Regions from separate parts of the Roseiconus lacunae genome, predicted to be linked through region 1. Evidence: riboswitches for the same ligand, from Rfam matches in the RefSeq annotation. Region 1 holds a riboswitch; the other holds the start of a gene.
The links. Region 1 has a riboswitch for cobalamin ahead of FYC48_RS28555 (PEP-CTERM sorting domain-containing protein). Riboswitches for the same ligand answer to the same signal wherever they lie in the genome.

Region 1 (15,933 bases):
GTCCCGGACACCGTTCGTGGTTCATCGAAAGTCACCGCCGCACGGAGTCATCATACGGGCGGCGTGACGGTTGGGCTTTGCGATGGAAGCGTGCAATTCCTCACCGATTCAATCGATCGCGAGGTTTATCACGCACTATGGACTCGGCACGGCAAGGAAACGATTACGAACGAAATTGCCAGCCACTAAGATAGCGGGCCTTCGGACAACGGTAGCGTCCGAATCACCCACATTCAGATTTCAGCGAGCGAACCGCCAACGTGAGCCTTACCGTCACCGAATCTGCTGATCAGGTCACTGATCGTCCGCAGCCGACAAAGCCACGACGAAAGAGTAAAAACCGTCGTGCATTTTGGATGCGTCAGTTTATTGCCTGGCACTGGATCAGTTCGGCAGTCAGTTTGGTCGGGATGTTGATGTTTGCCATCACCGGCATCACGCTCAACCACGGTTCGGAGATCGAAGCCGAACCGGTGCGTCGATTCGAAGCAATGACGCTCTCTGATGACCAATTATCAAAGTTGGAGTCAATGCCTGCCGAGGGGACGGAAGTTTTGCCGGCCGAGTTGCGTGACTCGTTGGGCGAGCAACTCAATTTCAGTTTGAAAGATCGTGAGGCAGAGTATTCGGCCGACGAGGTCTACCTTTCGATGCAAAGCCCGGGAGCGGATGCTTGGCTTGCCATTGATCGGGAAACGGGCGACGTAGAGTTTGAGGAAACGAAGCGTGGTTGGATCGCATTCTTCAATGATCTTCACAAAGGCCGTCATACCGGTTTGGTCTGGAAGTATTTTCTGGATGTCTTCTCGGTGGCGACCATCGTTTTCTGTCTTAGCGGACTGTTGTTGCTAATCATGCATGCCAAACGGCGCGCGATGACGTGGCCCCTGGTTTCATTGGGGTTTATCGGGCCGCTTTTGCTGATCATCCTCTTCATGCATTGATTGAGATCACCCAATCATGCGTCGGCATACACACTTTACCAAAGGATTTTGCTTCATGAGATCGCTACTCGTCTTGTTGGCCCTCGCGTCGTTGATGACCGCGCGACTTTCAGCGGCGGATCTGACCGTCAACGTGGAAATCCCACGTTTAGATGTGTCAGAGTATCACCGTCCCTACGTCGCCATCTGGATCCAAACCCCCGAACGAAAAGTCGCCGCGAATCTTGCCGTTTGGTACCAGCAAAGCGCCGGCGCCGACGGCAAGGGAGAAAAGTGGCTCCCCGATTTACGGCAATGGTGGCGCCGTTCCGGTCGCGGTCTTGAAATGCCCGTCGATGGGATTTCCGGTGCGACGCGTCCGGCGGGAAAGCACGAGTTATCGTTCGATGGAAAAGGGAAACATCTGTCGAAGCTTAAGCCCGGCAAATACACCTTAGTCATCGAGGCATCACGTGAAGTCGGTGGCCGCGAGTTGGTCGAAATTCCATTTCAGTGGCCGGCAAAATCGCAGGCGACCGAAACCCGCCGAGGAGAAGAAGAGTTGGGATCCGTTTCCTTGAAACTGACCCCTTAGTCTGAACGGGTTTGAACCAAGTTTACCGTCAAGTATTTCTACTACTACCAAGGAATCGTTATGATCCGTTCCGTTGTTTTTTCTGCCACGGTCTTTGTCGCCTTAATCACGACGACCCAAGCTCACAAAGTTTGGTTGCGTCCCTCACAAACCTCACTCTCGGGCAATGATCCCTGGGTAACCGTCGACGCGGCAGTGTCCAATGACCTGTTTTATTTCAACCACTTCCCTCTCGGGTTGGACAATTTGGTGATCATTGATCCCAATGGAAACCAAGTCGAGGGCCAAAACCAGAGCACCGGCAAGTACCGAAGTGTTTTCGATGTTCAGCTCAAGGAAAAAGGCACCTACCGAATCGCAATCGTGAATCAAGGATTGTTTGCAAGTTGGGAACACGACGGTCAGCGTCGACGATGGCGTGGTAGAGCGAGTGACTTCGCTTCTGCGCTACCCGAAGGTGCGACGAACGTCAACGTGACAGAATCGGTCGGGCGGATCGAGACATTTGTGACCAACGGTGCTCCGACGGAAACCGCTTTGGAGCCGACCGGGAAAGGAATCGAACTGATCCCGGTGACTCACCCGAACGATCTGTATGCCGAAGAAGAAGGGACCTTCCAATTGTTGGTCAATGGTAAACCAGCCGCCGGATTGGAAGTTGAAATCATCCAGGGAGCAACTCGTTACCGCAACTCGCAAGATACCGTGCATGTCACATCGGATGACGAGGGCAAGATCAAATACACATGGCCCGAAGCCGGGATGTACTGGTTGTCGACGTCGAAATCTGATTCAGATACGTCGATTCCCAATGCGACTCAGCGACGTCTAAGCTACGCCGGAACCGTCGAAGTCTTGCCGCAGTAATGAAGTATCGATGCTGATTGAAGGGCTTCGGGAATTCGTGAGCCGTACACGCGGCCCGTGTCGTCAAACGCGTCAGAAAACGGGTAGTGCGGCGAGTGCAGTTGACTCGCCGGTTGGCGTAAGCCGGTTCAATCCGAGAATCCAGGGCAAAGTAAATCACAATTCGTGCGGCAGCTCGAGCGATCGTAAATGATCTTCGACGGCTGTCAGCAGGGTTTCAATCCGCGGCGCGAGTTGGTCGTAGGCATCTTGCGCGGCACGTAGGTTTACTTCCGCGGGGGCTTTCTCCAGAACTTGTACGAATTTCAATGTGTCGGATTGCTGGAAAAAGCGGATCGCATTCTTTAATTTATGAGCGTAACGACTTGTCTCATCTGCATCGTTGGTGGTCAGTGAGAATGACAGTCCTTCAGAAACCAGTTTGATTTCTAATGCATAAGCTTTGGTAATTTCACACAGACGTTCGGTTTGTCCACCGACGTGGTCGAGTAACTCAGGCCATGGGATCTCCGGCACCCCGCTGGGTTTGAAATCGTCCATGAGACTCGTTTGGGACGGCCGCGATGATGTGATAGATGAAGTCGAGTGTTCGATGTCAGAACGGGGATTCGTCGATGACTGCGAGTCCAGTCCGATCGCTTCTCCGATCGCTCGGAAGAGCTGAATTGGATTGACTGGTTTAGAGACGTAATTATCCATTCCCGCGTTGAGGCACCGCTCACGGTCGCCGGTAAGTGCATGAGCGGTCAGGGCAACAATCGGGGTATGGTAGTTTCTTAATTCGTCAAGTTCTCGGATAGCCGCGGTGGCTTCGAAGCCATCCATTTCGGGCATCTGCACGTCCATTAAGACGACGTCGTAGGTTTGCAATTGCACCGCTTGTACCGCTTGCAGCCCATTCATCGCGACATCGACGCGATGACCGGAGGCGTCTAGGATCGCCATGGCAAGCTTTCGGTTTGGCAAACTATCTTCGGCAAGAAGGATTTTCAGCGGGCGAAGATGAGAGGCCGGATCGCGATCGATCGGCGAGATGGAAACGTCGGTTTCCAAACCGTTTTTCCCAAGCTCCGTGGATTCTTCTGAGTCGCTATCGTCACGTATGTCAAGAGTTCGCACAATCAATTCATACAGCTCTGACTGTTTGATCGGCTTCGTCAGTCGACCCGCAATATTGCATTGTTCAAGGTCAGTGTCGTTATCCGTGAATCCTGACGATGTCAGCAGGATCAACGGGAGCCGTGAATAGTATTGGTTCTCCTGAGCGACCGCAGTTGCGAATTGATAGCCGTCGAGCTGCGGCATATTCAAATCCGATAGGATGATTTCGTAGTCGAAATCTGCGTCGACGCTGTCACGTAGTTTTTTCAATCCATCGAAGGCACTGCATGCGGTGTCCACTTCAACGCCGTGGGTTTCGAGCATCTCACGCAAAATGATCAGATTCATTTCGTGATCGTCCACGATGAGAACTCGCGTTGACTTCAGTTTGGAAATCAGCAACCGCCAAGGTGGGATCGACGTCGATTCGCTTCGTTCAAATATCGCTGAGAATCGGAACGTGCTGCCGCGATTGACATCGCTCTCGACGGAAATGTTGCCAGCCATCGCGTTAGCCAGACGTGAAGCAATCGAAAGCCCTAGGCCGGTTCCACCGAATTGTCGCGTGGTCGATGTGTCGACTTGTTCGAAGTTTTCGAATATTCGCTGCAAGTGTTCGTGTGGGATTCCGACTCCGGTATCAGTCACGCTGAATTGAACCTTAACGTGACTCGATGGAACAAGGTCAGCATCGTCGATAGTGACTTCGACAAGGACATGTCCCGTGGCGGTGAACTTGATCGCATTGCCGATTAAATTGAGCAGGATTTGTCGGGTTCGTCCCGCATCCCCGATCACCACCTCGGGAACATTGCTGGCGATTCGACAGGTCAATTCCAGTTTCTTTTCATCCGCCTTGACCGCAAACGTTTTCAGTGTGTCGCCGACAAGATCGGGGAGGGCGAAGTCATAGCGATCGAGTTCCAGTTTGCCTGCTTCGATCCTTGAAAAATCTAAGATGTCATTTATCACTTTGAGCAACGCTTCAGCGGAATCAGACACCGTATCCAAGTAATCTCGTTGCAATTCATCAAGTGACGTGTCGAGAACCAAATGGGTCAAACCGATGATCGCATTCATAGGGGTACGGATTTCATGACTCATGTTTGCCAGGAAATCACTCTTCGCTCGCGAGGCCTGTAGGGCGGCTTCACGTGACTCGATCAACAGTCGTTCTTGTCGTCGGCGCTCGGTCAAGTTCACGATGACGCACAGGTGGTATCGCTCGCTACCGGTTTGAATCGGAGTCAGTCCGACTTCGACGGGGATTTGATAACCGTTTCGGCCTTGAGCAAATAGCTCTTGCTTGATCGGACAAAAATCGCGTACGCCGTCGATGCTATTGTCGGTTTGAACGAAGAAGTTGGATTCGCAAAACTCCTCCGGCAGAAGATTCAGGATTGAATTCCCGAGTAAGCCTCCTGCCGGGTAGCCGAAGAGTAGTTCGGATTGTTGATTGGTAAGGGCGATACGCCCGTTCTGGTCGACCATCAACATTGCGACCGCAGCAGAGCTGAAGATTTCTTGCAGCAGTCGTTCTTTTCGTTGAAGAATCCCCTTGGCTCTCTCGAGCGCGCGGCTCTCGTTGGCCAATTGGATTCTCATAACGTTAAATTGATAAGCCAGTAGCCCCAATTCATCGTCGGATTCGACGGGGACTGGTGTATCAAGGTTACCTTGTCCGACACGGGACGCTGCTTCTGTCAATTCGACGATAGGAGACGCCAGCCGAGAGGCAATCCAGTTGGCACTTGTCGCCGATGCAAGGGTTAGCAGAATTGTCGTGATCACCGAAATGATTGCGACAAGATTGCTCAGGTTAGTGACCGTCTCCGACTCCGCGTTCATTGTCGTCAAATGATGCTCGCTGATTTGTTTCAAGATGTTGGTCACTTCGGTCGCAATCGGGATTGCTTCCGAGTTCAGGCGGTGTCTCGCGACATTCCATGGGCGTGGTCGTTCGGGATCGATCAGCTCGGTGGCCACGGATTGGTAGGCGGTAAATTCAGCATCGACGATCTTTACCAATTCCTGCTGCTCGGGCTCGAAACGGTCATGGAGTTTTTTTAGCGATTGAAGTTGTCGCTGGCACACTTTTAGCTGACGCCGATGTCGGTCTTGGTCGATCATCCCCTCTTGGTCGGAAAACTGCTGAAGGATGTCTTTGCATCGGACAAAGCTTCCGCGGAAATTAACCAGCGGTCCAAGGATCGCCACCCGGGCTCCCGAGTCGCGTTGGTTTTCCAGGTCAACTAGTTGCGATGTTGACTCGAAAATCGAGTGACTGATCGGAAGAACGTGCTCGGCATAAAAAAGTGTGTATGGTTCGTTTCCAGGGGTGTGTGCTACGTCTTCAATCCACCATTGTGTTTCGCGTAGGCTCTGTAGCTGCTTTTCGACTCGTCGAAGTGTTTCGTCAGAATCTGTTTGGCCCGATTGAGCCTGGATTTCATGGAGTGCCTTGATCGAAGGCGAAATCGAATCGTTCCAGGCGGAAAGTCTTTCGCCTTTAAATTGCGGATTACCTGCGACGATCCAACCGCGCAACGCCGCGAGGGATTCTTGGACGCCGGCAACAATTTGCATCGACGCTTGGGCAGCGGGGGCGCGTTCATTCGTCAAATCGAACGTTCGCTGTCGCAGATTTAACTGAAGCATCAGGATGATCAAAAGACCGATCAAACCGAACGTCGCGATCGACAGATGCGAGCGAAGAAGTTGCTTTTGAAGAGGTCGTTTGACCTCTGGCAAAGTCTGGCTTTGATCCATCGCAAATTCACTCGCTATCGTTGACGGACGCCGGTCCGAGCCATTGCGGGTTTAATTGGGCATGACTTTGCAAACGCTCAAGTTGGCGTTCCAGAATGCCCACCCGTTGGTAGACGTGGGCCGGGAATTTTCTACCGACCGCATACACTTCACGCGGGGGGGCGGTATTCGGAACCAAGGAATGGATGTAGGCGATTTCAGAAACGACGAGTGAGGCGAGGTTGAGGACATCGCCCGGTTCGACGTCCTGGACATCAGCTTCTTTCGTGTCGAGTTCCAGAATCGGTAGCCCCGACTGTTGTCCGATCCGTTGCGTGATCGCTAAGCAGTTGAGCAACCGTCGATAAACATCTGCCGGAAGCCGATCCGGAATGAAATCGGGTGTTTCCGGCATGACCTGTCCAGGTTGTGTCTGTTCAAGTATTCGCGACGTATACCCGATCCCGACCGTTACCTGCTCGAAAACATCACTGGGCGAAATGCGTTCGTCCAATAATCCGTTCAGCTTATGAATGGCGAGGACAACGGATTCAAAGACAAGAACCTCTGTCACAACTTTCTGTCTTGAAGCGACGACGTTCTGGGATGGCATGCCGTAAAGTGTCATCACTGATCGCAGTCGGTCGTGAGCCGCATTGGCAAGATCAAGGATCGGCGCATATCCGATCGCAGATTGACCGATCGGATCTGCACGCAAGCGAGTATGATCGAACGCAAAGCGTTGTGAGATACGATACAGCACTAGCGACTGAAAGTAGATCTGACGCGCTCTAACATCGCGGACGTTTAGCATCGCGGCGGAATGCTGGGAACGACCCATGTAGACACGGATCGTGTCGAGGTCGGAGTGGATCTGGGTTAACCGATCATAGATTTGATTCAACGGTTCAGTTGATCGTTTGTTGTCGTCGGCGGCAACCAGGTCCGAAGTTACCGATGCGACGATAATGGCAAGAACGAGCGCGACTCGTGAGAAGGAATGATGACACATGAGATGCACCCATTGAACCGAATTTGAAAGTTGGCAGTGAATCATGACAGACGAAGCATTAGGCGTAAGTCAGAGCATTCACGTTAGGAAACACGAGTTTGAACGTGCTGCCGATGCCCAATTCAGATTCGACGTCGATCGAACCTTGGTGTTGTTGGACGATTCGATTGCAGATCGCCAAGCCGATTCCGCTACCTTCAAATTCGTTGATCAAATTCAATCGTTTGAAGGGGGCAAAGATGCGCTCATAATTTTCGCTCGCGATTCCAATCCCGTTGTCACGTACTGTGACTGTCCATTGATCGGCTGAGGCATTTGCCGACTCAATCGTGACTTCAGGAGATCGCTCTTTGCAAAATTTGATCGCATTGGTGATCAGATTCTGAAATAACTGCCTAAGCGCCCTGCGGTCGCCTTCGATGGCAGGTAATTCGCCGACAGAAATCGTTGCGAGAGTATCGGCGATCTCAAGGTGAAGTACATCAATCACTTCCGCGACTACGCCATTGAGATCGACTACTTCAAAATCATTTGATTTGCGGCCAGATCGAGCGTACTCAAGTAGCCCATCGAGTGTCGACAAGGCATAAGTCGCATTGTTATGAATCGTCTTGATGCAACTTGTTGTATCCTCGTCAAGCTGTTTCGAATCGCTTTTGAGCAATAGCTCGGCATAGCGTCGTAGGATCGAAATGGGACTTCTTAGGTCATGCCCCGCGATCTGTGCAAAGCTCTCGAGTTCGCGTTGTTTGTCTGCAATTTCGGTTGCCATTGCCATTTTGTCGATCGCATTGCAGATCGCACGTTCGACTGACTCCGGAGTCAACTGTGGCTTGCTGACGTAATCTTGTGCGCCTTCTTTAAGGGACATGACCGCAATCGATTCACTACCATTGCCGGTGACCATCACAACGGGCAAGAATGTGTGTCGCGATCGGATTTTAGAAAGGAGTTCTAATCCGTTGAGCTCGTCAATCGAATAGTCAAGCAATAAGCAATCAAACATGCCATGGGCAAGACGTTCAAGCCCGCCAAGTGAACTCGACTCGTGAGTCACCTCGACATCATCTAATGTTGTCTGCTCGATCATCGATTTCATCAGCATGGCATCGCCAAGGCTGTCGTCGATCAAGAGCACTGAGAGGGGGGAATTGGGGATTGTCACGTGTTCGATATCCGTTGGAACGGTCGCATAGGTTGCGAACGCAAAATAGTCAATTCTTTCGCGATGCTTGGTTCCGAAAATTCAGCGTCACGGAACGGCCTGGCACGAGTGAATTCGTTCCACGTCCGCCCTGAATCCGTCGATCAAGAAGTCGACAGCAGGCCTGTTTTTGGGGGGGAGTCGTCGAACGGAGCTGCTCGGGCAACGTGATCAATCGGGGGAAGCGTGATCATCCGCTGACCCTCATCGACAACTACCGAAAGATAAGTCGCGATTGTGCAAGGTGGAGTGAATGTCGCTAAACCCAAGGCGACTGTCGCAGCTTAGACAGAGTTTAGGTGCTAGCATTGGCCCGGCGAGGAAATGCTGTTCCGCGCCAAGCAGTTGGGTGCGACTGATTGACTCGCGCTCGATCTTTGCTAAAAATTCGCAATCGAGTGCGACTTTCTTGCCCGAATTTGGATCGCGAATTGATGGACAGAGAGATGGAGCAGAGCGACGAGGTTGCGAAAAAAGAATTGCACCACGCGAAATTGGATGAGATCTATCAGCTCCACAAAACGCTTCGATCTCGAATCGAACTTGAGGCATCTCATTTGCAAAGCCTCGTCAATCAGTCGTTGCAAGCCCGGGCAATCGGCGTTGCGTTGCCCGAGTCGAAAACGGATGACCTTCAGCAGGTCGTCAATCTTGAAATGATTTGAGCAACCGATGCTAGGCGGGGTTTCGGCGTTTGCGCCGACGAAGGGTTCCCGCGACGCAAAGTCCGGCGATCGCAACAGCAGCACTAGGTTCAGGGATCGCGGTGATTTGAAAGTTGTCGATTGCAAAATAGGCAGGTGTGTTCATCCCGTCATCGCCTATGTCGGACGAACTAAGGTTGAAATGCAAGCTGCGGGCGTCTGCCAAAGGTGAGAGGTCAAGTTGTGCCCAATCGCCAAGAATGTAGTCTTCGCTTTCGGAGGCGAATCGAAAGTCCGCGAGATTGAACTCAATGGATGCATCGAGCGTCGAATCGGTTTCATCAAGCCCGTAGATGGATAATGTCAAGTAGTCGGAGTCGGTCCCGTCGATGCCACCAAACTTTTTTGCAAATGCATCGCCGTCTCGCATCGAAAGATAGCCATAGGTCGTGTTGGTAACCGCGACGCTATGCGCGCTGGCATTTTCGGGTAGATAGATACTCGGAAGCTGTTTGAGATGGTCGACGTTGTTGCGATCGAAAACGAAGTTCTCATCAATGAATCGAGTTGTCTCGACGTCACGATTGCCGAATGCGACGGCATAATTTTGCGACCCACCGGCGCCTGACCCTGGGTACGCGCTGTACTGATTGGAGAAGCCTGGTGTCGTATTGTCAGTGACATTGCTAATCGCAAAGCCGCCCCAGCTAAAAGCTGAACTGCGATTTGAGAGCTGGATCTCATCGACCATAAACGTACCCACCTGCTCTGTCTGAGACCCCCACCAGTAGTGCGTTTCTTCGGCGGTCGCATTGCCCGTTGGCCCGTTGAAATAGCTTTCCGGGCCGAGCGGAAATGATTCAAAGTCAATCACTGTTTCGGCAAACGTTGAAGGCACGAGTATGCCAGTGGCGAGTACCGAGAGAGCGAAGTGTCTAAGTAGGTTGCACATATCATTAAGTTTAGGGGAATGCGGATCGAAGCAATCGTAATCAGTTGAACACGAATGATTCGGCTTAAGTCATTTCGCTCTTCCTTCGGAAGAGTCGGGCTCTCAGGCCCAGAGAGAGCACCCTCCCCGGCCGTTTGCACGTCCGATCCTACCGCAAACGGGAGCGTGTTATTCAGATGCTTAAACCCCAGGCTCGTGTTTACCTGCTTAGTAGTCGGTGATCACCTCACCACCCCGGCGAGAGAGCAGTGCGGATAGGATTTGCAGATCCAAGCTTTGCGTGACGAACCGGGCGGAGCCATCTGCCATTAGGAAATGAGAACCGCCGACGTGATAGCTATGAAACTCTTGGCCAAAATCACAGAAGTCACCGTTGCGACTGGCCAGCATGGCTGAACATGAGTCCCATGGGGATCCCGGCGAGACATGTTCACTGATCGGTGCACTTTGGTCGAACAGATTTTTGTGCCCGATCCAAATGGAATGCAGGCCTTCGGGAGCTTCTCCGCAAACGATCGTGTGCGTCGTTCCATCCAAAATGTCTCGCAATCCAATCTGATGGTCTTTTCCGAATAGCATCACACCACGTCCTACCGCATCGCCGATACCAATATCGGAATAATTGTTCTGGCAGTTTCGCGATGGATAGCAACGCAACGATCGTTCGCCATAGTTACCGGCGTAATCGGTTCGCCCGAATTGCAATGTTGACGATGGAGAGTCGCCGTTGGGACGCGTCAACGTTGCCTTTGGTGCCGAAGGACACAAATAGGTTGGCACCACTTGCTGTCCGCCGGCATGATTGTCGGGGTGCAGGTAAGGGATCGCCGGATCAAGTTTTTCGTAAAGCGATTGCTGTTCAATAAACGGCAATATCGTCGTGCCCCAGCTTGGACGCCATCGCATCCGCAACGCCCAATTGGTCATGCTCGCGAAGCCAGCACCGCCATACGGAAGTCGCTTGTAGGCGGAGTGATAATTTAGAATACCAAGCCCGAGTTGCTTTTCATTGTTCAAGCACTGGACTCGCCGCGCCGCTTCGCGAACAGACTGCACTGCCGGAAGTAACATCGCAATCAACATCCCGATGATCGCAATCACGACCAATAATTCGACCAAAGTGAATCCTGGCCGAGTGTTTGAGGCCATTGCGTTGCCGCTGCTTAGGCGAGCCCGTGCGTTGCTGACGATACGAGCCTTCGTGTTAGAGTCGGCGGCGGACCAAAGACCGATCTCGTCTCGAGATCGGCCGCATCCGATGCAAAACGACGATGCATTCAGTCGGCATATCCCATTGCAGGGCGATGTGACTGGTCTGTCGTTCGCGTGTTCGCGATAGGGCTCCGGACCGACGTGTTCACTCACGAAGTCATCCTCATGCGCGGTTTCGACGTCGACGGCGAAGCATCATTCCGAACGATAGTCCGCCGAGGGCTGCCAGCGCCGACGGTTCGGGAACCGCACTGACATTAATGACGCCCACCGCACCGGTTGGCAGGCCGACGTAGTCAAAGCCACCGGAATCAAACGTGACCCAGTTGTCTATGATCGCGTTGCCCTGCGAATCGCGAGAGATACCCGCAATGCTGTTTCCGCTTTCATCGACCAACTCGCCACTGCCGACGACATCGACCAGGCGGACATAATTGATGTTGTTTAGATCAAGAACACCGCTAAGCACCAAGGCGTCAGTGCTTAGTTCATCCAAATCAAATGGCGTGCCCCAGTTGTTGGCATGTTTGCCGGCAAGGTTGTAGACGTTGGACATGTCAAAGCCCTGGAACGTCCCGGCGCCCGCGGTGGGGGCCGTGTTCAGTGAGATCGACGGGAAACGCAGGAAGTCACTGCCATTGCTAGAAACTTCGACGAACGCGAGCTCGGCGAACAGCGAGGTGTTTCCACCTAAACCAAATCCGTTCTCGAACACGGCAAAGTCCGCGCCGTCACCGTTCGCGATCGCCTTGTCAAAGCCAAGCGTGATCGTGCCCGGCATATCGATCCCGATGAATCCGTAGGTGTCCGAGTTGTCAAAGACGTTGCCGGCGTAAGGGTCCGTCACGGACCCGGCATGGAAGCTGCTCGGTTCGCTACCGACGTCCGGTTGGTAACGTTTGTCAAAGCCGGTAAGACCATCCGGGCGAGCGATCGGGCTGTACAGATCACCGAGGGAAGCAAAACCGGTTGTCGGAGAAACCAGCCGATCACCAACGCCGGGGGCTGGTGAGTAGTCGACCACACGAGACTCAAAAACGGACAGCTCGCTTCTCGCGATCGGGTTGTCGATCGCTCCGTCGGTCACCCCGGAAATTCCTGAGTAAGGGCCGTTCTGTTGCGCGATCGCAGTTGCGGCATTCAAGCAAGTCAATGCGACAATGATTAAGGTGAGGTGCTTTTTCACGATGGATGATTCTGGCAGGCGCGACCGGAAAGTTCTCAGGGTTGGCCATCTGTATCGTCGCTACGTGCGGACTGGTCAGACGGGCAGTCACGGCGTTGGATTCCCATCGTTGGGAGGAACACCGATGCGGGGCAAAGCCGGGAAGACGCTTTCGGATACGCGGTTGCGGGTAACATGCGTCAGCAATGACGGTGCCTTCGATAGGGCACGTGTCTGCTGCAACGACCGCCCCATTCCAGGAGGGCACTGAGCCGTCTTGCCTTAGGTAGGTCTTCTGACTCACCGCCTTTTCCGGTCGCTCGTTGCCTTCTCATTGAGGATCAGCGGAAAATCGCAGACCATCAACAATGGCATCAAGAATTGAGCGACGGATGCGATCCGATTGAGATCGCGGGCGGCACACAGCGGCCGGACCGTCCCGGAATTGCACCGGAGTTCCCTGTTCACCAAGTCACAGCGCATCGCGAATCTTGGTCACCAAAGGCAGCCAGATACTACCGCCGGCAGTGGGCCTGTCAAGCATGTCGTTTCTCGCGTTTTTTCTTGGCACGCCGGTTGCACCTCCCTAACAATGGCGGGTGACGTTCGGTTGCGTCCGGGATTGGCTCATTTGTCTGGCCAGAATTTCGAAGTTTCTGGCTGATCAACACAGCGACTGGCTGGGAAGAGCCAGACGCAAATCGGTGCTCAGCAATGAATCAGACGATCGCCCGCGATCGAAACGAACGAACGCTTCAACAGAGGTGCTAAGAGTGCGCATTCCCGACAGAAACGATGATGGACCCCGCCGGCACGATATCTTCTGCATCGCAGCGTCGATGGGCGGGATTGAAGCGATCTCCGAGCTTTTGCGTCAGATTCCCGCCGAGTTTCCGGGGGCGATTTTCGTCACCCAGCACACCTCTTCGACCAGTCGCCGTATTTACCTTGCCGAAATCTTCGGTCGCCATGCCAACTTGCCCTGCCATCTTGCGAGCGACGGTGAACCATTTCGCAAAGGAAGCGTGTACGTCGCGGTCCCCGACCATCACTTGTTGATTGAACGAGATTGTATTCGGACCGCGATCGGCCCCAAGGAGAATTATGCCCGTCCCGCTGCCGATCCAATGTTTCGTTCGGCCGCCGTTCATCATGGAGGAGCTGCGGTCGGAGTTGTGCTCACCGGAATGTTGGATGACGGATCGGCCGGGTTAGAGGCGATCAAGCAATGTGGTGGCAAGGCGCTCGCCCAGCATCCCGAAACGGCCATCGCACCTGACATGCCAAGCAATGCGATCCGCTACTGCGATGTCGATGGCGTGTTGCCGCTTGACGGGATCGCAACGGCGATGTCTTTGCTTGCCGAATCCTCCGCCGGAGATTCAGTCCCGCCTAGCCAAACGTTGCTCACCGAACTGGCCTTTGCTCAATCAGTCGAAAGCAATATTCCTGCCGAGCAACGCATCGGTCAACTCTCGCCCTATATGTGTCCCGATTGCAGTGGCCAGATGTGGCAGGTAGATCAAACCTCGTTGCGCCGTTTTCGATGTCACGTCGGACATGCTCACACGATTAAGTCACTTGTTGAGTATCACAGCGACGCCGCCGAGCGGATGGGATGGTCGATGTTACGAACCTTACGAGAGAAAGAACGAATGATTCGTCAGCTTGCCGATGAAGAAGATCAGAAGGGAAACACTGACGTTGCCGCGATTTATCGCCAGCAGGCCGAAGCTGTCGGGCAGCAAGCAGCGTTGATTTCCAACGCGATTAAGCTCGCACCCGAGAGCAACGTTCCTCAAGGCAGCACAAGGAGTAGTGGGATCGAAAACGGGCTCGCTGCCCTGCAGAGCAATCTCGCCAGCGAATAAACACGCTTATGTTGTCCAATGGCGTTCGCCACAAATGTTTCGGACCGAGCGCAAACTCTCTCTGCCGCCGGTCAGACTGAACTGAATCGCGTCTTCACGCGACTCATTGTTGCTAGGCGATGACCTATAGTTCTGCTTCAATGGCGCTGACCAATTCCTTCGCGTCTGGCTTGGTCGGTGGTGCGAAACGGGCAATCAATTGGCCATCGCGGTCGACCAGAAACTTTTCAAAGTTCCAGCTTACCGACCCGGCTCCCTTGGGCTTGGTCTCTTTGCTCGTCAGATACTTGTAAAGATCGCAAGCGCCGTCATCGTTGACCTCGACCTTGCTGAACATCGGGAACGAGACGCTGTAGTTTGACGTGCAGTACTGTTTGATCTCGGCGTTACTACCCGGGTCTTGGCCGCCAAACTGATTGCATGGAAAGCCAAGGACAACGAATCCTTTGTCTTTGTACTTCTGATAAAGCGATTCGAGCCCGGCGAACTGGGGTGTCAGCCCACACTCGCTGGCCGTGTTGACGATCAGCACAACCTTGCCTTCAAAGTCTTCTAGATCGACAACCTTGCCGTCGATATTTTTCATTTCAAAATCCAACGCACATTCGTGGTCGCTCTTTTTCTCGGCAGACGCCATCGTGGTCAAAGCTCCAAAGGCAATCATCGCGGAAAGGATCAAACGCATAGAATCGGTTCCTTAGGTGGTGAAGACAGGGTGGTTTAAGTGGGGAGCTAACCGATGGGCAGCCCTGTCGAAGCGGCGGCATTCCGGTTTAGTCCCATCTCAGTCTGGTCGCAAATTGTAGCCTAGCGGATACTGCTAGCGTCGAATTCTTACTCGCGTCGTCAAATCGCCATTGCCCCAGACCGCCCTGGTGTTCCGCCTAAAGTTGGGCCGACGACCGTCGATGGTCGCCGAGCTGCGGTGTAATTGGGATTCCGACAGTTCAACACAACAGGACCATCCGTTGGTGATCCTTCGGTCAATCTGCTGGCATTGCTGCTCTGGAGTTGGGGCGGATTCGGATTTTGGGGAGCGAAGGAAACGGTACGCTTACGATTCGGAAGATCGAGAGACAATGTCGCTCAGCTTTCCAAGTTGAATGCGGAACCAAGCAGGTGACTCCTCCCGTTAAAAACCCTTCCAGTGCTTGAGGTTTGCAGCGGATCACCGTTTGCACCCGCTCGGTTGTCGATCGAAACGCTTGATTAACACCGTGAATTTCGTGGAAAATTTGCCTGTCAGGCGAACTCTGACGGGCAAGCTGGTGGCAACGAGACCGCAGGGGGATTAACTTCTCTTTCTCGCCCGGATTTGCCAGCAACGTCTTGACCGTAACCGGTACCATCGGCAGCATTCCGGATCCCTCCCTTTTATGTCCTCCTTCTCGCCTTGTGGAGCTCCCCGAATGGAACAAGCACGTGGAAAATTGATGCTTGCCAGCTTTTTGACGCTGGTAGCCTCTGGAATTGGTTTTGCAACGCGAACCGCAGCCGGGGGCCCATGGGAGCGAGAATTCGATTTGGGACAAGTCCAGTTCGGTGCCATTCTTGGCGCAGGGTTTTTAGGCTTCGGTCTAATGATCTTCTTCGGCGGGATTCTGGTCGAGAAGTTCGGCTATAAGAAACTGCTGGCACT
Region 2 (15,933 bases), on a different contig from region 1:
CGCCCGAGAACGCTCCGTCGTCAGAGACAGACCAAGTCACCGAAACGATCCCGCCGGGTGTTCGCTCGACAGAGCCGCAGTCGGTGTTGATGCCCGAAACACTTCCGAAATCAAAGCCGCCCGCCCTGGCACCGCCCGCCCCGTCTTTCGAGCAATGCTGCGACGAAGACGGAAGCATGCTCCCAATTGGGGACGAGTCCCGTGGGCTGCCTGTCTTTGGCGGTCCGACCGCCAATACTATGGTTCCGGCGAAGCTGACGCTGACGTCGACGCAACCCCAGCAGGGAAGGCTACACAGTGGAGACCGACCAAGTCGCTGGGCGACCGTGGACTACGGACCGTTGGAATTCACACTTCTGATTCCTCATGTCGATGGCGAGTCGATTGATGCGATTCGATTTTGGCTTAACGGAAACATGATCTCCCCGTCGGCTTTGATCAAGCGTGACGAATCGGTCGTGATCGACCCTCACTCACAACAGGAAGGACTCGTCAATACGATTCACTATGAAGTCTCTTGCCCACCGCTCGGACGTCATCTGCTGCAGGTGACTTACTTGCGAAAGACGCAGTGGAGTCCGATGAGCGCGCCGCTGCGATTTGAAGTGCTCGAGCCTCCAACCCCAGAAATCATCGCCGTTGCCCAAGGGAAACAGACGCCAAGTGCGCACCAGATTCGACTTCCGATCAAAACCAACGGAGACGTCACGTTGAAACTCGCCGGTGTCGATCCTCAAGATCAAGTCGCAGTCGATCTTGATGGGATGGAAATCTGTCAGGTTCAGGTTGATCAACAGTGCTGCGTTGCAGTCGAGCTTGCCAAGCATGTCCCGCCGGGGCGCTATCGCATTCAAGTTCGATCGATCGGTAGCCAAAGCTGCGACCTTTCCAGCCAGCCTTCCAACACCGCGTGGGTTCAATTCCACACGCCGGATCGACACGTTTCAATTGATACTCCGCTTGATGGCAACAAGCTACCGGTGTTCCAAACAGTCGCCCCGCTCCTACCGACACTGCCTTCGCTGGAAAGCCCGTTGCAATTTACAAGTGATCACATCGAATGCCAAAAGCTTCAGCAAGAAAACCAGACGACGTCTGCCGACTTGTTCGACCGAGCCACCGTGCTGGTCGGAACGGATGAATCAAGAGAAGAAGCTCAGAAGAAAGTGGATGCAGGAAAAGAAAAGCTCCGCAAAGATCGTGAGCAACTCAATCGAGCGGTGGAACAGCTCAACCGCAATCGCGAGATTCAAAATCGACGATTAGAGATCATGAACAGGATCGACGAAAATTTGAATCGAGAGCAAGAGCGAGTCAACCGTCTGACAGATCAGCCCGAGGGCGTTGCCCAAACTCCCGCCGGTCAGCCGGAGGAGCCTACAAAATGGGAAGTCGACACAAAATTATCGCATGACATCGGCGAACGATCTCCTGCGAAAGCGGATCCAGCCGAAACGGTTTCGGCGAATCTAGAGAACCTCGAGAACGCCATGAAAGAATGGATCGAGCTGAAGCAAGACATCGATGAGGCTCGAATCGATCTCTTTGCAGAACATCAAAAACTTCGACGCGTTGTCAAGCAATGGAACTGTCGAAACTGTGACGCCAACGTTTGTAAGTTCTTCGCCCAGCGTCACAAGCAACTCAACGACAAGCTGGCCGATCGCGATGCGATGTTAAAGCACTTAGCGTCTTTCCTGGAACGCGAAGGTGTCGAGTTGCTCGACGAAGTGATCAACGGCCTCAATCAAATTCACGGGGTCCTGCAAGTGAAGCAGCCGCTCTCGATTCAATTGCCGCGTCAAAAACCGACGACGCAAGCGCTTGACAACATCGCGAGTGAAGCACTACGAGATCGCTACAAGGAGTTCTTCTCAAAATTCAAGCACTTGCATCAACTGCAAGCTCTTTTTGAAACCCGAGAAGCGATCCAGTGTGATTGCGAAGAAAAGCCGAAGTGCCCTTGCTCGGAAACCGATGCACTCAAGGCTGCGGCGCGGGCCCTTGCGAAGCATGGGTACCTGCATGCCAAGTCGGTCGCGGAGGATCTTGAGAAGCAGTTGGCCTTTGTCGAAGAGATCCAATCTGAAATCGCATCGCTGATTGAAACTTATCAATTCGCCGAAACGGAAGTAGGGTGCAATGTGCTGGCAGAATTAATCGATGCCCGCGCGATCAAACAACAGCAAGACGTGCTGCTTGAGCAAGCCTTGCAAGCTGCCGTACACCGAGAAACTGCCGACCGAGCCCAACGCGATACCGCAAACAAACTTGCCAAGTCTTATTGGAAGAGACGGGAGTATCGAAAAGAAATTCGCGAAGCATATTTGCGCAATGCCCCCGACACGGTCACCTATTTCGATTCCCCGGCAACGTTTCCGATTCCCCGGTTCGGACGCTATGGTGTCGATGATTCGCGGCAGGGCATGATGATTTCAGAGAACATGAAGTGGGTCACCCGGGCCAACGGTTCGTACACACTGCAGTACGAACTACGCCGTGCCGAAATGCCGGCGAAGCTGAGTCTACAACTGCAATTCCAAACCCCGGGAAGTGATATTTGGCACACCATCACGCTGCCCGAAGAGATAGTCCGTCCGGGGACTGCCCAGTACCGTTTGGCGGAGGAATCAGACCTGAATCTGTTGCTAGATGAAAACCAAGTCTGGCGCAAAATCAATCAGACTGGATCTCATCCGGCGCTTGAACGTTCCGGTGGCCGTATCACGAAGGTTCGCCGTAAAGGCTCGGCCCAGTACGGTTACGGATTCGAAGGTCTCGACGTCTATCGAGACTACGATCTTGTTTATCGCCAGTAGCGGTCGGCAGTTTAAATCGAAGGGATGGGGTTAGATCGAGAAACACTCATCGGCACCATTGGAACACGAATGAGCCGGTCGGGAATTTAGACGCTAAGCCGCATCAGCTTCGGGGGGCGATGTGGAATTGGCGTCAGCGCTCGAACCGCTGGCCGGTTGGGCTTTGGCTGCTCGTTGGCTTCGTTTGGCTTTCGCAGTCGCACGAGCCTCGGCAGCTAGGCGGGCTTGTTCTGCTTCCCCCGGATCGGTTTCCTGTTCCAGATCCATCAACGCTTGCTGGATGCGGGCGACATGGTCGCGAACCGATTCGCCATCGATGGGGTAAAGCGGTTCGCCGAACCGGCAATCAATCCGAGAGAACGGCAATGGGATCTGAACCCGATCCCACGACCGTTTGATGACGTAACGAAACTGGGGGATGAATGAAAGCGGCAGCACCGGCGCGCCGGTTTTCTGGGATAGCATCGCGACTCCGGGATGCACCGTTCCACGTGGCCCCTTCGGCCCATCGACGGCCAAATAGGTTGGCTGCCCACTTTGCACATGATGCACCAGTGCCAGCAATGCCGCCGCGCCGCCTTTGCGACGGGCCCCACCGCTGCCACGAATCGGGATGACACCGGTCGTTTCTAAAACTTTGGCAATCAATTCCCCGTCTTCGCTGCGTGACACCAACGCGCCCGTCCCGGGCTCGGCCGGAACGATCGTGGCCAACTGCTGAGCATGTAGGGCGGCAAAGATGTATGTCTGCCCCTGATTGCGGATCTCTTCACGCGGATCGTCGATCGGCCGGACTCGGCACGTCCATCGCAAAAGCTTGACGTACGCGATCAACAGGTGGATGAGGAAACGCTGTAACACCAGACGAGATTCCAATTCTCTTGCTAGCAAATTTGCCTTCAAGCGAAGGCGTGGGGGCAACATTCCATTGATAGACCCGATACGGATACTGAGCAAGGCGGATTTAGAAAATCCGTAAGGCGTGAACACGTGTTGACGCCGTGATCGGCATTGCCTGGTTAGTTTTGCCCGGAAGGTTCATCGATCCAGACTTGGAAACAAGGGGAGCACATTAGCAATCGCCGTCGGCTTTCGACTTGGTTTTCTGCATCCACACGAGGAGTCGATTCTAATTGTTGAATGACCTTCCCCCACTCGGCCTCGATTTCTTCGAGCGACAAAGCGTTGGGAGAATCCAGGATCGGCGGTGACGAGTCGACTCGGGCATGAATGTCGACCTCATAGAACTCGCCTCGGCCACGGTAGAGTTCTTTCAGGCATCGATCGCAAAGCCCGACAGATTCGTCTGGTCGTTCTTCGTGCATAGCATTGACCCGAATATGAGAAGAAGAGAAGTCACCGTTCAGTCTAGCAGATTGCCGGCGAGGACCGGCAAAAAAGCTGGGAACGGCGTGTCGCCGGTGAATCCCGAACCTTTTCCAGGACTTCGCGTTATGATCTCTGTCACATTGACGTGACGTGCCCTTGGAAAACGACGAAATGAGACACCCCCGCAATCGCTGGCATATCTTCAGTCACCTGAAGCCTCGTGTTCATCCGAGATGGATACTCGCGGTCTGGGTGGCGATCCTAATTGCGTTCCCGACCGTGGTGGTTGATGCCCAGTCCGGTGATGCCTCCGGTCCATGGCAGATCGAACGGTGGAAACAGACTCCGGCAATGCGTTGGCTCGATCGTGAAAGCCCGGTTCGATCGTTGACGTACGAACTTGAATCAATTGCTCATCGCCCCGGCGATAAGCAAGGAGAGGATGCTCAGCCGACCGAGGTGTTTGCCTTTTACGCCACTCCGGGGACTGTCAATGGCGATCCGTCGCTGGACAAAGACCTACCCGCCGTGGTGCTGATTCACGGCGGTGGAGGAACGGCGTTTTCGGAATGGGCATGGCTATGGGCGCAACGTGGTTATGCGGCAATTGCGATGGATCTTTCGGGGCGAAGACCGGAGGCCCCACGGTTCAATCCAAAGACGCGCGAACTGATCATTCAGCGTCGTGTCGAACGAACTCGTTTGCCAAGTGGCGGTCCCGAAGCGAACCATCAAGCGAAGTTCAACAACATCGGCGGTGATCGCAGCGACGAATGGCAACCCTACGCGGTAGCCGCCGTCATCCAGGCTCACTCGCTGATTCGCAGTTTCCCCGAAGTCGATGCGGAACGCACCGCGGTGACCGGAATTAGCTGGGGTGGCTACATGACCTGTCTTGTTGCTTCGCTCGATGATCGTTTCTCAGCCGCGGTACCGGTTTACGGTTGTGGCTTTCTTTATGAAGGAGAATCGGTCCAAAAGCCCATGATCGATGCGCTATCGGGCGACCAACGTCAACAATGGATCCGCGACTACGATCCATCGGCATGGTTGCCTCAGTGCGACGTACCGATCTTGCTTGTCAACGGAACAAACGACAAGCACTATCCGCTCGACAGCTATATGAAAAGTTTCCAGGCGGTTGCCGGGCCGAAGCAGTTACGGATCGAAGTCGCAATGCCGCATGGCCATGTCGCCGGATGGTTGCCAAATGAGATCGGACTGTTTATCGATCAGCATGTCAGTGGTGGTAAGCCGTTGCCGAAGCTAGAGTCGCTGCATACGACGAACGGGATCGCCAAAACCAAAATCGATTCGTCGACGCCTATCAAGACCGCGTCACTTCATTTCACGACAGACCATGGCCCGTTAGTCGGCAGGTCATGGGGAACTCAAACGGCGTCGATCGATGGCGATCTTTTAAGTGCCACCGTGCCATCAGATGCGACGCTCTGGTACTTGTCGGTCACCGACGAACGTGACGCGATGATCAGTACCGACGTGCAGTTCTCTGTCGATTGGAAGTGAGGACCGTTCTGAAAACGATGGGCATGAATTTTCGCTGACGGATGTTTGCTGCCTGCAGCTACTGACCGGACATGACAAGAACGATTCGACGATCAATAACTCGGACGCCCCGAACCTTTCTCCGAACCTCGACGACAGACTAATCCCAGCTCAAACTTCCTGCCGATTGATATTCGGTGACCCTTGTTTCGAAGAAGTTCTTTTCTTTGGCAAGGTCCATCGTTTCGCTCATCCACGGGAACGGATTCGATGATCCGTATTGCATCGGAAGTCCGATGCGTTCGAGCCGCCGATCCGCGATGTGCTGAACATAGTCACGGAACAATTCTGCATTCAGTCCCATGATTCCTGAAGGCAGACAGTCGCTCGCATAATCCAGTTCTAGTTCGACCGCTTGCTTGACGCGATCGACCATCGCTTGCTGAAATTCCGGTGTCCAGAGATGGGGATTTTCGGCCTTAATGCCGTTGATCAGGTCGATCCCAAAATTAAGATGAATTGTTTCATCACGCAGAATGTACTGAAACTGCTCTCCGATTCCAGTCATTAAATTGCGACGATGAAATGACAACATCATCACGAATCCGGTGTAGAAAAACACGCCTTCCATGATCAGGTAGTAGCCGATCAGATTTTTCAGGAATGCCTGCGCACCGGCATCGGTCGCGGTCGAGAAATTTTCCGATAACACCTCTGCGGTCAACTCCGTTTCGAAGGCATCCTTCCGAGCGATCGAAGGAACTTCGTGGTACATATTGAAGACTTCCCCCTCGTCGAGACCAAGTGAATCAACGACATATAAGAATGTGTGCGAATGGACCGCTTCCTCAAAGGCCTGTCGCAAAAGGTACTGCCGGCACTCGGCGTTGGTCACATGCTTGAAGATCGCAAGCACCAAATTGTTGCCGACAAGGCTTTCGGCTGTCGAAAAGAAACCAAGATTCCGCATGATCACCCGGCGTTCTGCATCGGATAACCGATTGCTTCGCCATGTTTCGATGTCTTTCGTCATCGGAACCTCGGTCGGCATCCAATGGTTCGCACAACCGTTGGTGTAGTGTTCCCAAGCCCAATGGTATTTTAATGGCATCAGTTGATTGACATCGACTTGGTTGCAATTGATAAGTCGCTTGTCGGTCGCATCGAAGCGCGTTTCAGGATTCATCGGTTCGCCTTGGGGTTCATCAGTAGATCGAGTGTTTGGGTAGAAATTCAAAAGCTAACGCTTGGCAGCTGACAAGACGACGAACTCCGCAAACGCTGCCTTGTGGGACGCTGCTTTCGCCGATGGAAAGGCGACTTAGACAAGTTCACAACCAAGAGTGAAAGGCGATGATGTTTGCCACGCATTTCAATCAGTTGAAAAGTGGCTTACGAATTGCCGTTTCAATCGAATGTTAAAACGCCGACGGCGAGCGTCCTGCCATTCAGGATTGATTGCATGCCTATTGACAGGATTCGCAGTCGGGGTCATCAAGACTGCAAACGGCCGCGGGGGTACGATCGCCGCGGTCGACTCGAATGGCCGACGATTGACTCTGCGACTTCATCCAACGTGGCTGAATGCCATGCCGGTTCACATCGACCGTTGATTTTTCAATCTGGGTGGCCGCGAGTGAACGCAGGTAATACGTGGTTTTTAATCCCATCGACCATGCCAATCGATACATCGCATCGATCGCCTTGCCACTCGGTGCGGACAAATACAGGTTCAACGACTGCCCTTGATCGATCCACTTCTGCCGCCGGGAAGCGGCCCGGATCAACCAAGATGGATCAATTTCGAACGCGGTCGCGTACCGTTGCTTGATCTCACCGGGAAGGTGCTCGATCTCGCCGAGTACGCCATCGTAGTATTTCAACGCGTCGAGGATTTCTGGATTCCAAAGCCCGCGAGACTTTAGTTCGTCGATCAGCAAGAAGTTCGTTTGAGTGAACTCGCCGGACAGGTTGCTCTTTGAGTAAAGCTGTTTATAGGTCGGCTCGATCGATTGGCTGCAACCGACGATGGTCGAGATGGTGGCCGTCGGTGCGATTGCAAGGCAGTTGCTGTTTCGCATCCCATACCGGGCGATCGACTCTCGAACGATTTCCCAGTCCATCGTGGACGATCGATCGACATCGATCGCTTCGCCTCGTTCGCGTTCGAGCAATTCCAAGGTATCGATCGGCAGTAAGCCACGATTCCATTTCGAACCGGAATAAGATTCATACCGCCCGCGTTCCTGAGCGAGTTTCGCCGACGCGTGAATCGCATAGTAACTGATGGCCTCCATTGATTGATCAGCAAACGCGACGGCTTCTTCACTAGCGATGGGGAGGTTGAGCGCACTGAGAGCATCCTGATAGCCCATCATGCCCAACCCAACGGGCCGATGTCGCAGGTTGGCATTTTTTGCTTCGGCCGTCGGATAGTAGTTGATGTCGATCACATTATCGAGCATCCGCATCGCCGTCTCGATCGTGCTCCGTAGCAGGCTTTGATCTAGCTGGCCGTCGACGATGTGGCGACCCAAATTAACGCTACCGAGGTTGCATACCGCGGTTTCGTCTTCGCCGGTGTTGAGCAAAATTTCGGTGCAAAGGTTACTGCTGTGAACGACGCCTGCGTGATCCTGAGGCGAACGAATGTTCGACGGGTCCTTAAATGTGACCCAGGGGTGACCGGTTTCGAATGTCCTTGTTAGAAGCTTACGCCAAAGATCCACCGCCGGCATCGTACGTGACTGACGTAAACGTCCGGCGGCTGCTTCTGCTTCATAGTGCTCATAGCGTTCCTTGAACAGTTGCCCATAAATGTCATGTAAATCGGGCACCTCGTCAGGACTGAACAACGTCCAGTTTCCGCCATCGATCAGCCGCCGCATGAACAAATCCGGAATCCATGCGGCGGTGTGCATGTCATGGGTTCGTCGCCGATCGTCACCGGTGTTTTTGCGAAGGTCTAGGAACTCGATAAAATCTAAATGCCAAGGTTCCAGATACGCACAAACGGCTCCCTTGCGTTTGCCACCCTGATTGACGGCGACGGCGGCATCGTTGACGATTTTCAGGAACGGGATCACTCCTTGACTTTCGCCATTAGTGCCCTTGATTATTGATCCCGTCGCACGGATGTTGGTCCAGTCATTGCCCAGACCACCGGCCCATTTTGAAAGCCGTGCGTTGTCACCGATCGACTTGAAAATGTGATCCAAGTCGTCTTGCACGGTTGTTAAATAGCAACTACTTAACTGCGGATACGGCGTTCCCGAATTGAATAATGTCGGCGTCGCGCTGGTAAAACGCATCGAAGAGAGCAAATCATAGAACTCGATCGCGCGGTCGGTTTTCGACTCGCCAGGTTCGTTGATCGCCAGCCCCATCGCAACACGCATCCAAAAATATTGCGGCGTCTCAATTCGGCGACCTTCTAGATGCAACAAGTACCGATCGTAGATTGTTTGCAAGCCAAGGTAGCGGAATCCGCGGTCTCGCTGAGGCGTGAGGGCTTCGGCAATCCTAGCGAGATCAAAGCCGCGAAGATCATCCGACAAGCGTCCTCCGCGAATGCCTTCGATCACGTAATGCTCGAAGCGGTCGCGGTAAAACGACTCGAAATCAGTAGAGAATTGCGTTCGCCCCAACGCGTGTCGATAAATGATGCTTAGTTGCAGTTCCGCGGCCAATTGGTCATACGCCGGATCACGTTCGATCCGACTACGAGCAGACAAAACCGTTGCCCGCGTGACATCATCCGGCGTCATACCATCAAATGCACCACGCACCACTTCGCCGACGATTTCGTCGACGTTGACTTCGGGTCGCGATGCCGCATCACAGTTCTTGAGAAAACGCACGATGCGTTGCGTGTCGAACGGCACTCGCACCCCGGGTTCAAGTTCTACGAACAACCGTTGCTCTTGTCGCGGCGGAATACTCAAAGAATCCAGTCGACTGTCTTCTCCGCGAATCGCACGGATTCGAGCATGTTCGGTGCGGTAAAGGATGTAGCGACGGGCGACACGAAAGTGTTCCCGCCGCATCAAGCCGATTTCGACGACGTCTTGGATTTGCTCGACAGTGACCGGCTCCACCGCATCGCGATCGGTCGCGACCTCGGCGACTTGCCCCACAATCGAATCAATGTCTTCGCGAATCGCACTATCGAGAGGCTGCTGGTCGGCCAAATTTAGTTCGGCTCGAAAAGCTTTGTCGATTGCCTTCGCCACACACCCAGGCTCAAAATCAACCAGCCGCCCGTCTCGTTTACGCACCACCGCGTGGACGGTCTTTGCAGACTCTGCAGAAGCCCCCATCAGTCTTACTCCTTTCGACGCCCGCAGATAGGACCACGCGGACGCTGCGATCTCTGCAACGCTTCATCGATAGCGCAATACTAGCGACGCAGTATCGGCGCAACGATCGAATATCGGTATGAAGACGTGCAGCTTGACGAGTTGAAACACCCAAACGATACCTGCGGCGTTCCGCTCGAACTTGCAGTAAATCACACGCATACATCGCTTGCAACGATCGCCTCAATCCAGGAAGGCACTCAATCGTCTATCTCGTGGTAGGTCTTCTGACTCACCGCACGCACGCTTGCTGCCTTCTCATCGACAACTCGTCTCGCCGAGCGAGAACGTCGTTGTGGACAATGGCCTTCCTAGAGAAGAAGCGTCGATTGCACCCTTTTGGATGCGGCGGTTCACAGCGGCCGGACCGTCCCGGAATTGCCTTGGAGTAGCCCAAGACTCACCGGAGTTCCCTGTTCACGAGCACGGAAGATCACCGCACTCGTCACCACGAACGCCGGCAATCATACCGGTTTGGGTTTTGCTGTCAATGAAGTTTTCACGGTCTTCGGGATACGCCCCGGGCCGTCAATCCGCTGTGTCAGACAGACGGTTCGTGTTTCGTCTCAATATTTAAAAAGAGGATTTGCCGATCGGCGTTAGGCACGGTTTCCGAGCAATCACCGAGGCTGACTTCGGGCGACGGAAGACTCTCACTTGAATTTTCGATTGGAATAAAATCCTAGCGAAGGGAATCGATCTTGTTCCTTAAGAACCTCAGTTCGGGTTCTTGTTTGGCCAATGAAAAGGCTTTTTCGAACGCCGCGATGGCTTCGTCTTGTTGTCCAAGTCGTCGCAGCAGCTCTCCGCGCGCCGAATGGGCGAGGTAGTACTCTTGCAATTCACCGCGTTTAAGAATGGAGTCGATAATCTCTAGTCCGGCCAAACTACCGTCTCGCATCGCAATCGCGACGGCGCGATTCAGTTGAATGACTGGGGATGAGTCGGCCATCCGCAGAACATCGTACAACGCGACAATCTGCCCCCAATCGGTTTCACCCGCATGCGAGGCTGCGGCATGCGTGGCAGAAATCGCTGCTTGAATCGAATACACGCCGAATCTCCGTGTGCGCAACGCTCGCCGTACCAGCGATTGCCCTTCGCTGATCAAGGCTTGATTCCAACGCGTTCGATCCTGATCCTCTAACAAAATGATGTCGCCGTCGCGGTCTGTGCGAGCCTCCCGTCTTGATTCATGCAGCAACATCAACGCTAACAACCCGATCACTTCCGGATCGGGAAGCAATTCGGATAACAATCGAGCCAACCGTATCGCTTCGTCTGACAAATCCACTCGAGTCAACTCGGTCCCACTCGAAGCGGAGTAGCCTTCGTTGAACACGAGGTATATCACCGTCAGCACGGATTCCAATCGGGACGGTAAATCTTTTGACGACGGAATCACAAACGGAATACCGGCGTCACGAATCTTTGCTTTGCCCCGCACGATTCGCTGAGCCATCGTCGACGGTGTGACCAAAAAAGCGCGGGCGATCTCTTCGGTCGTCAGCCCACAGACTTCACGAAGCGTTAAGGGTACCTGAATCTTGGAATCGATCGCCGGGTGACAACAGGTAAAGATCAAACGCAATCGGTCATCTTCAATTTCATCGGCGTTTGTCGATTGATTTGCCGATTCGATTTCGGCAAGCCGACGAGCCAATTCAGGCTGCAAAGAGTCGCGTTTCGCGCGACGGCGCAGCTTGTCGATCGCCTTGAAATTTCCCGTGGAAATCAGCCAAGCGACGGGATGTTCCGGTACACCTTCGGAGGGCCACTGTTGCATCGCCGCCGTAAACGCCTCATGCATGGCCTCTTCGGCCAAGTGAAAATCCTTCAAACGCCGAACCAATGTGGCAAAGACCTTTCGAGAATCGTTGCGATAAATCGCTTCAATGTCTTCGCGGTGCATCGTTATCCTGCGTCGATCACGACTGTCTGAAGAAACTTAAACGTTACCATCGAACGCCTGTTTGAGCGTTTGAAGATCCAGCTTCTTCATTTGCCACAACGACTGAAACATTCGTTGCAGCGCCGCCGGATCGTCGGCGGCGAACCAGTCCTCCATCAACGCCGGCCAGACTTGCCAACACATACCGAATTTGTCTTTCAACCATCCACATGCGAGTTCGGATCCTCCCCCGGCGAGCAACGCCCCCCAGAGCTCGTCGATTTCCTCTTGAGTCTCACAACTGATTGCCAGTGAAAACGCTTCGGTAAATTTCCAATCCTGACCAGCATTGAGCGCGACAAACTTCATCCCGCAAAGCTCGAAATCGATCGTGAGCACCGCTTGGCTCTCAGGGTTGTAGACCTTTCGAACGATTTTAGAGTCGGGAACGACCGAAACATAGAATTCCACTGCTTCTTCGGCTCGATCGCGATAGGAAAGGAACGGTGTGATTCGCTGTTTAATTTCCATGGTCAACGCGAGCCTCGACAGTTTCGGGAAGTTTGGGCAGCGGAAAAAGAGGACGGATTTCGACGATACCTTTCTTAGCTGGCGGTAGCCGTGCTGCGATGGCGATCGCTTCATCCAAATCCGCAACGTCGACAATGTAGTAGCCGCCGAGTTGCTCGGTGGTTTCGGCGAAAGGACCGTCGGTGATCTGCGATTGACCGCTGCGGACACGGACGCTCGTGGCCGTCGAAACCGAATGTAGCGGTGAGGCGTCAATCCATTTGCCTTGCGTTGCGAGTTCCTCGCTGATTTTCATCGATTCGACCATGCACGCTTCGCGCTCATCGTCGGTCCAGTCCTCTTCGTTCCCATAGATCAAAAACATGTACTTCATGGTTCGTTGATTTGTTGGTGAAATAAATTGAAATAGAAACGGTCGCGTTGAAGACTAGCAGTCGTCTCCCAATACCATGACCATCCAGCCTAAGCCGAACCGGTCGGTGACCATCCCATAACACGGCGACCAAAATGTTTTTGTCAGCGGCATTTCGCGACTGCCACCCTCGGCGAGAGCATCGTACGCCGAATGGGCGGCGGTTTCGGTCGGCAGCGTGAGCGCTAAACGGAACCCATCGAAGTTCGAGCGTTCATCACATCCATCGGACGCCATCAAATTCATCTTGCCAACGGTGAATGACGCGTGCATGATTTTCTCTTCGAACCCTGATTGCAATTTTCCGTCGGGAACTGGATCAGGGCTTTCGCTGAATTTCATCTTCATCGTGACAGTCGCGCCCACGGCTTGTTCATAAAACGCCAACGCTTCTTCACAACATCCGCCGAAGAACAAGTATGGCTGCACCGTTGCCTGCTGCAGTGCCATCGACTGCATAAGCGATTCCTCTTGCTCACGAATGTTTCCGTCAGGATCACTGGGACTAAGATCTTCAATTTCGTAGACCGGCCGAACTTCAATTTCAGAGTCTTCCGGCATCGGATTGGGACATCGTTTGACCCAATCGATCGCCTCTTGTATCGAATCGACCTCCCACAACCAAAATCCTGCGATCAGTTCTTTCGTTTCTGCGAACGGCCCATCGGTGACGGTGCGGTCGCTACCCCGAAAGAGGACTCGCTTGGCAGCAGAACTGGGTTTCAATCCTTCACCGGCCTTCATGATCCCCGCTCTGACGAGCTCTTCGTTAAAGTCGCCCATCGCGGTGAGCAACTCTTCGCTCGGCAACTCGCCGGCCTCAGAGCTTTTGGTTGCCTTTAGAATGACCATCACTCTCATTGATCCGTTCCTTCGATTGATTGGTTAAATGCTTCGTGTCGTGCTGCGACGAGCGCGTTGACTTCTTCATCCGCAGGCCGAATCTCAAAAGGGCCGACTCGAACGCCGGGATGCTGCGACATCAACGAGATCGCATGATTTAGGTCGCGGGCCTCGAGTAGCAGAATACCTCCCAGTGTCTCTTTCGTTTCCGCGTACGGACCGTCGATGACGTCTGCGGCGCCATTCTTCATTCGTAACGTGACCGAATGACGAGCCGACTGGAGGGCTTCACCGCCGATAAAATGTCCCCCGCGACGCAGTTCATCGTCGTACGCAAGGCATTGCTCCATTATTTGCCGACTCTCTTCTTCTGACATCGACTCCCACTTGGTTTCGTCGATGTAGCCCAAGCAAACAAATTTCATCTTTTGCCGTCCTCTCGAAATCGGTAGTTGCTGCCGTTTCAGATGGATCGAATGGTTGACCTACGAATCGACAGGATTCGCATTTTTTTGACCAGTTTCTCCTGGCCCCGCCAGCTCGTCCCGAGTGTGATGACTTCGAAATCGTTTGTGCGACCGTTCGATCGTCATTGCTAGTGCTTCGCCAACATCTGAAATTGAGATTCGCCGCATGGCGTTCGCCACGGTTTCGTCGCAATCACCGGGGCGAACGCCCGTCGCCTGATGAGTCGCCCCAATCACTTGGTCTAGGCGGAGCGTTTGAGCCATTTCCCTCGTCACATCGCGATGTATTTGCACTCGCCCGATTGCAACGATTCTTCGGCTATTTGGCGTTAACGAGCACGTTTCAGGCAAAACTGAACCGGGGAAATTCAGAATCGCCCGGTGACGTACCGAACGACCTAATAGGTGCACCCTTCTCTCCGGTCGGAATGTGATCGATTGCCGATGTTTTTCACCCAACCCTCGCTTGCCGATTATCGCAATCTGATCGGCCGCCCGAAACGCGGCGTTCGCGTGGTTGGTAAACCTGTGTCTGACCAGCTCCGTCAAATCCGTCAACGATGTGAACGGCTGGAACAACTCTCTGAGCCAGAGTTTTCTAACGCAGCGGCGGCGATGCGGTCGCGAGTGCGGAATGAATGCGAAGCGACCCGCGTCCCCAATGTGGTGGAATCGTTCGCGTTGACGGCCGAAGCACTTCGCAGAACGACGGGCATGGTTTACTACGATTGCCAGCTGGTCGGCGGACTGGCACTCGCGGGCGGCACCGTTGCCGAGATTCAAACCGGTGAAGGTAAAACGATCACGACGGCGTTGCCGGCGGCCTTGTTTGGATGGACCGGTTGGGGAATCCACTTGGCGACGACCAACGAATATCTGTCGAGACGCGACTACGAAACGCTTCGGCCTGTCTACGAACGGCTCGGATTATCAGTCGGCCTTTTACGATCGCAAGCATCCAGTGATGAAAAGGCGATCGCTTATGCTTGTGATCTCACGTTCGGCCCGGGTTATGAATTTGGGTTTGATTTCCTTCGCGATCAACGACTCAAGCGAAGCCGGCACAACCAGCGTCTCGGCGATTCTGTTCGGCGAACCCTGCGCGGCGATTCGCCATACGAAGCGGCGCCGATGCAACGCGCGTTGTTCATGACCATCATCGACGAAGCCGATAGTATCTTGATCGATGAAGCGAACACACCGTTGGTGCTCAGTGGCGCCAAAATGTCTACCGCAACGGCATCCGCGATTTTCGAATTTGCCGACCAGACCGCCCTTGGACTAAGCGAAGGCGTCGACTTTGAAATCGATTCAATCGGTCGTGCGATCAATCTGACCGACAAGGGAATTGGCGTTATCTCGGAAACGTGGGTTCAGCGCCCAGCAGGAATGGCAGCTCGCCCGTTCGCCGATTTAGTTGTAAACGCACTGAAGGCTAGGCATCTGGTCCGGCGTGATCAAGATTATGTCGTGCGCGAAGGACGCGTCTTGATCGTCGATGGCAACACCGGAAGAATCCACGACGAACGCAAATGGAGCAACGGCTTACACCAAGCGATCGAAGTGAAAGAAGGATTATCAGTTAGCGATGAAAACGAAGCACAAGCTCGTATCACTCGCCAACGATTCATCCAACTGTACCAGCGGGTCGCGGGATTAACCGGCACTGCTGCGGGAAGTGAAGGCGAACTACGCGAGTTTTACAACCTGCCCGTTGTACGCATTTCACCACACCGACCGTGCCTTCGCCAATCACTGCGGACGCGTTTTTTTGATG

Region 2: it holds a riboswitch for cobalamin, as region 1 does, so the genes downstream of both, FYC48_RS15255 (ribonucleoside-diphosphate reductase subunit alpha) here and FYC48_RS28555 (PEP-CTERM sorting domain-containing protein) in region 1, are expected to answer to the same signal.

The regions. Positions count from the first base shown of each region.
Region 1 is NZ_VSZO01000067.1:39,982-55,914, forward strand. It holds gene FYC48_RS25445 (DUF1559 domain-containing protein) at 1-189, shown strand, start outside; gene FYC48_RS25450 (PepSY-associated TM helix domain-containing protein) at 261-944, shown strand; gene FYC48_RS25455 (DUF2271 domain-containing protein) at 1,000-1,518, shown strand; gene FYC48_RS25460 (DUF4198 domain-containing protein) at 1,579-2,385, shown strand; gene FYC48_RS25465 (hybrid sensor histidine kinase/response regulator) at 2,542-6,255, opposite strand; gene FYC48_RS25470 (hypothetical protein) at 6,263-7,291, opposite strand; gene FYC48_RS25475 (hybrid sensor histidine kinase/response regulator) at 7,305-8,384, opposite strand; gene FYC48_RS25480 (hypothetical protein) at 8,885-9,115, shown strand; gene FYC48_RS25485 (DUF4465 domain-containing protein) at 9,126-9,992, opposite strand; gene FYC48_RS25490 (DUF1559 domain-containing protein) at 10,254-11,195, opposite strand; partial or broken gene FYC48_RS28880 (DUF1289 domain-containing protein) at 11,226-11,411, opposite strand; gene FYC48_RS28555 (PEP-CTERM sorting domain-containing protein) at 11,422-12,444, opposite strand; cobalamin riboswitch at 12,692-12,941, opposite strand; gene FYC48_RS25500 (chemotaxis protein CheB) at 13,197-14,294, shown strand; gene FYC48_RS25505 (glutathione peroxidase) at 14,419-14,979, opposite strand; gene FYC48_RS25510 (MFS transporter) at 15,704-15,933, shown strand, end outside.
Region 2 is NZ_VSZO01000010.1:370,712-386,644, forward strand. It holds gene FYC48_RS15230 (hypothetical protein) at 1-2,819, shown strand, start outside; gene FYC48_RS15235 (lysophospholipid acyltransferase family protein) at 2,913-3,809, opposite strand; gene FYC48_RS15240 (hypothetical protein) at 3,839-4,144, opposite strand; gene FYC48_RS15245 (alpha/beta hydrolase family protein) at 4,320-5,675, shown strand; gene FYC48_RS15250 (ribonucleotide-diphosphate reductase subunit beta) at 5,815-6,840, opposite strand; gene FYC48_RS15255 (ribonucleoside-diphosphate reductase subunit alpha) at 7,121-9,973, opposite strand; cobalamin riboswitch at 10,213-10,480, opposite strand; gene FYC48_RS15260 (RNA polymerase sigma factor) at 10,695-11,924, opposite strand; gene FYC48_RS15265 (VOC family protein) at 11,961-12,434, opposite strand; gene FYC48_RS15270 (YciI family protein) at 12,424-12,807, opposite strand; gene FYC48_RS15275 (YciI family protein) at 12,862-13,707, opposite strand; gene FYC48_RS15280 (YciI family protein) at 13,704-14,114, opposite strand; gene FYC48_RS15285 (preprotein translocase subunit SecA) at 14,601-15,933, shown strand, end outside.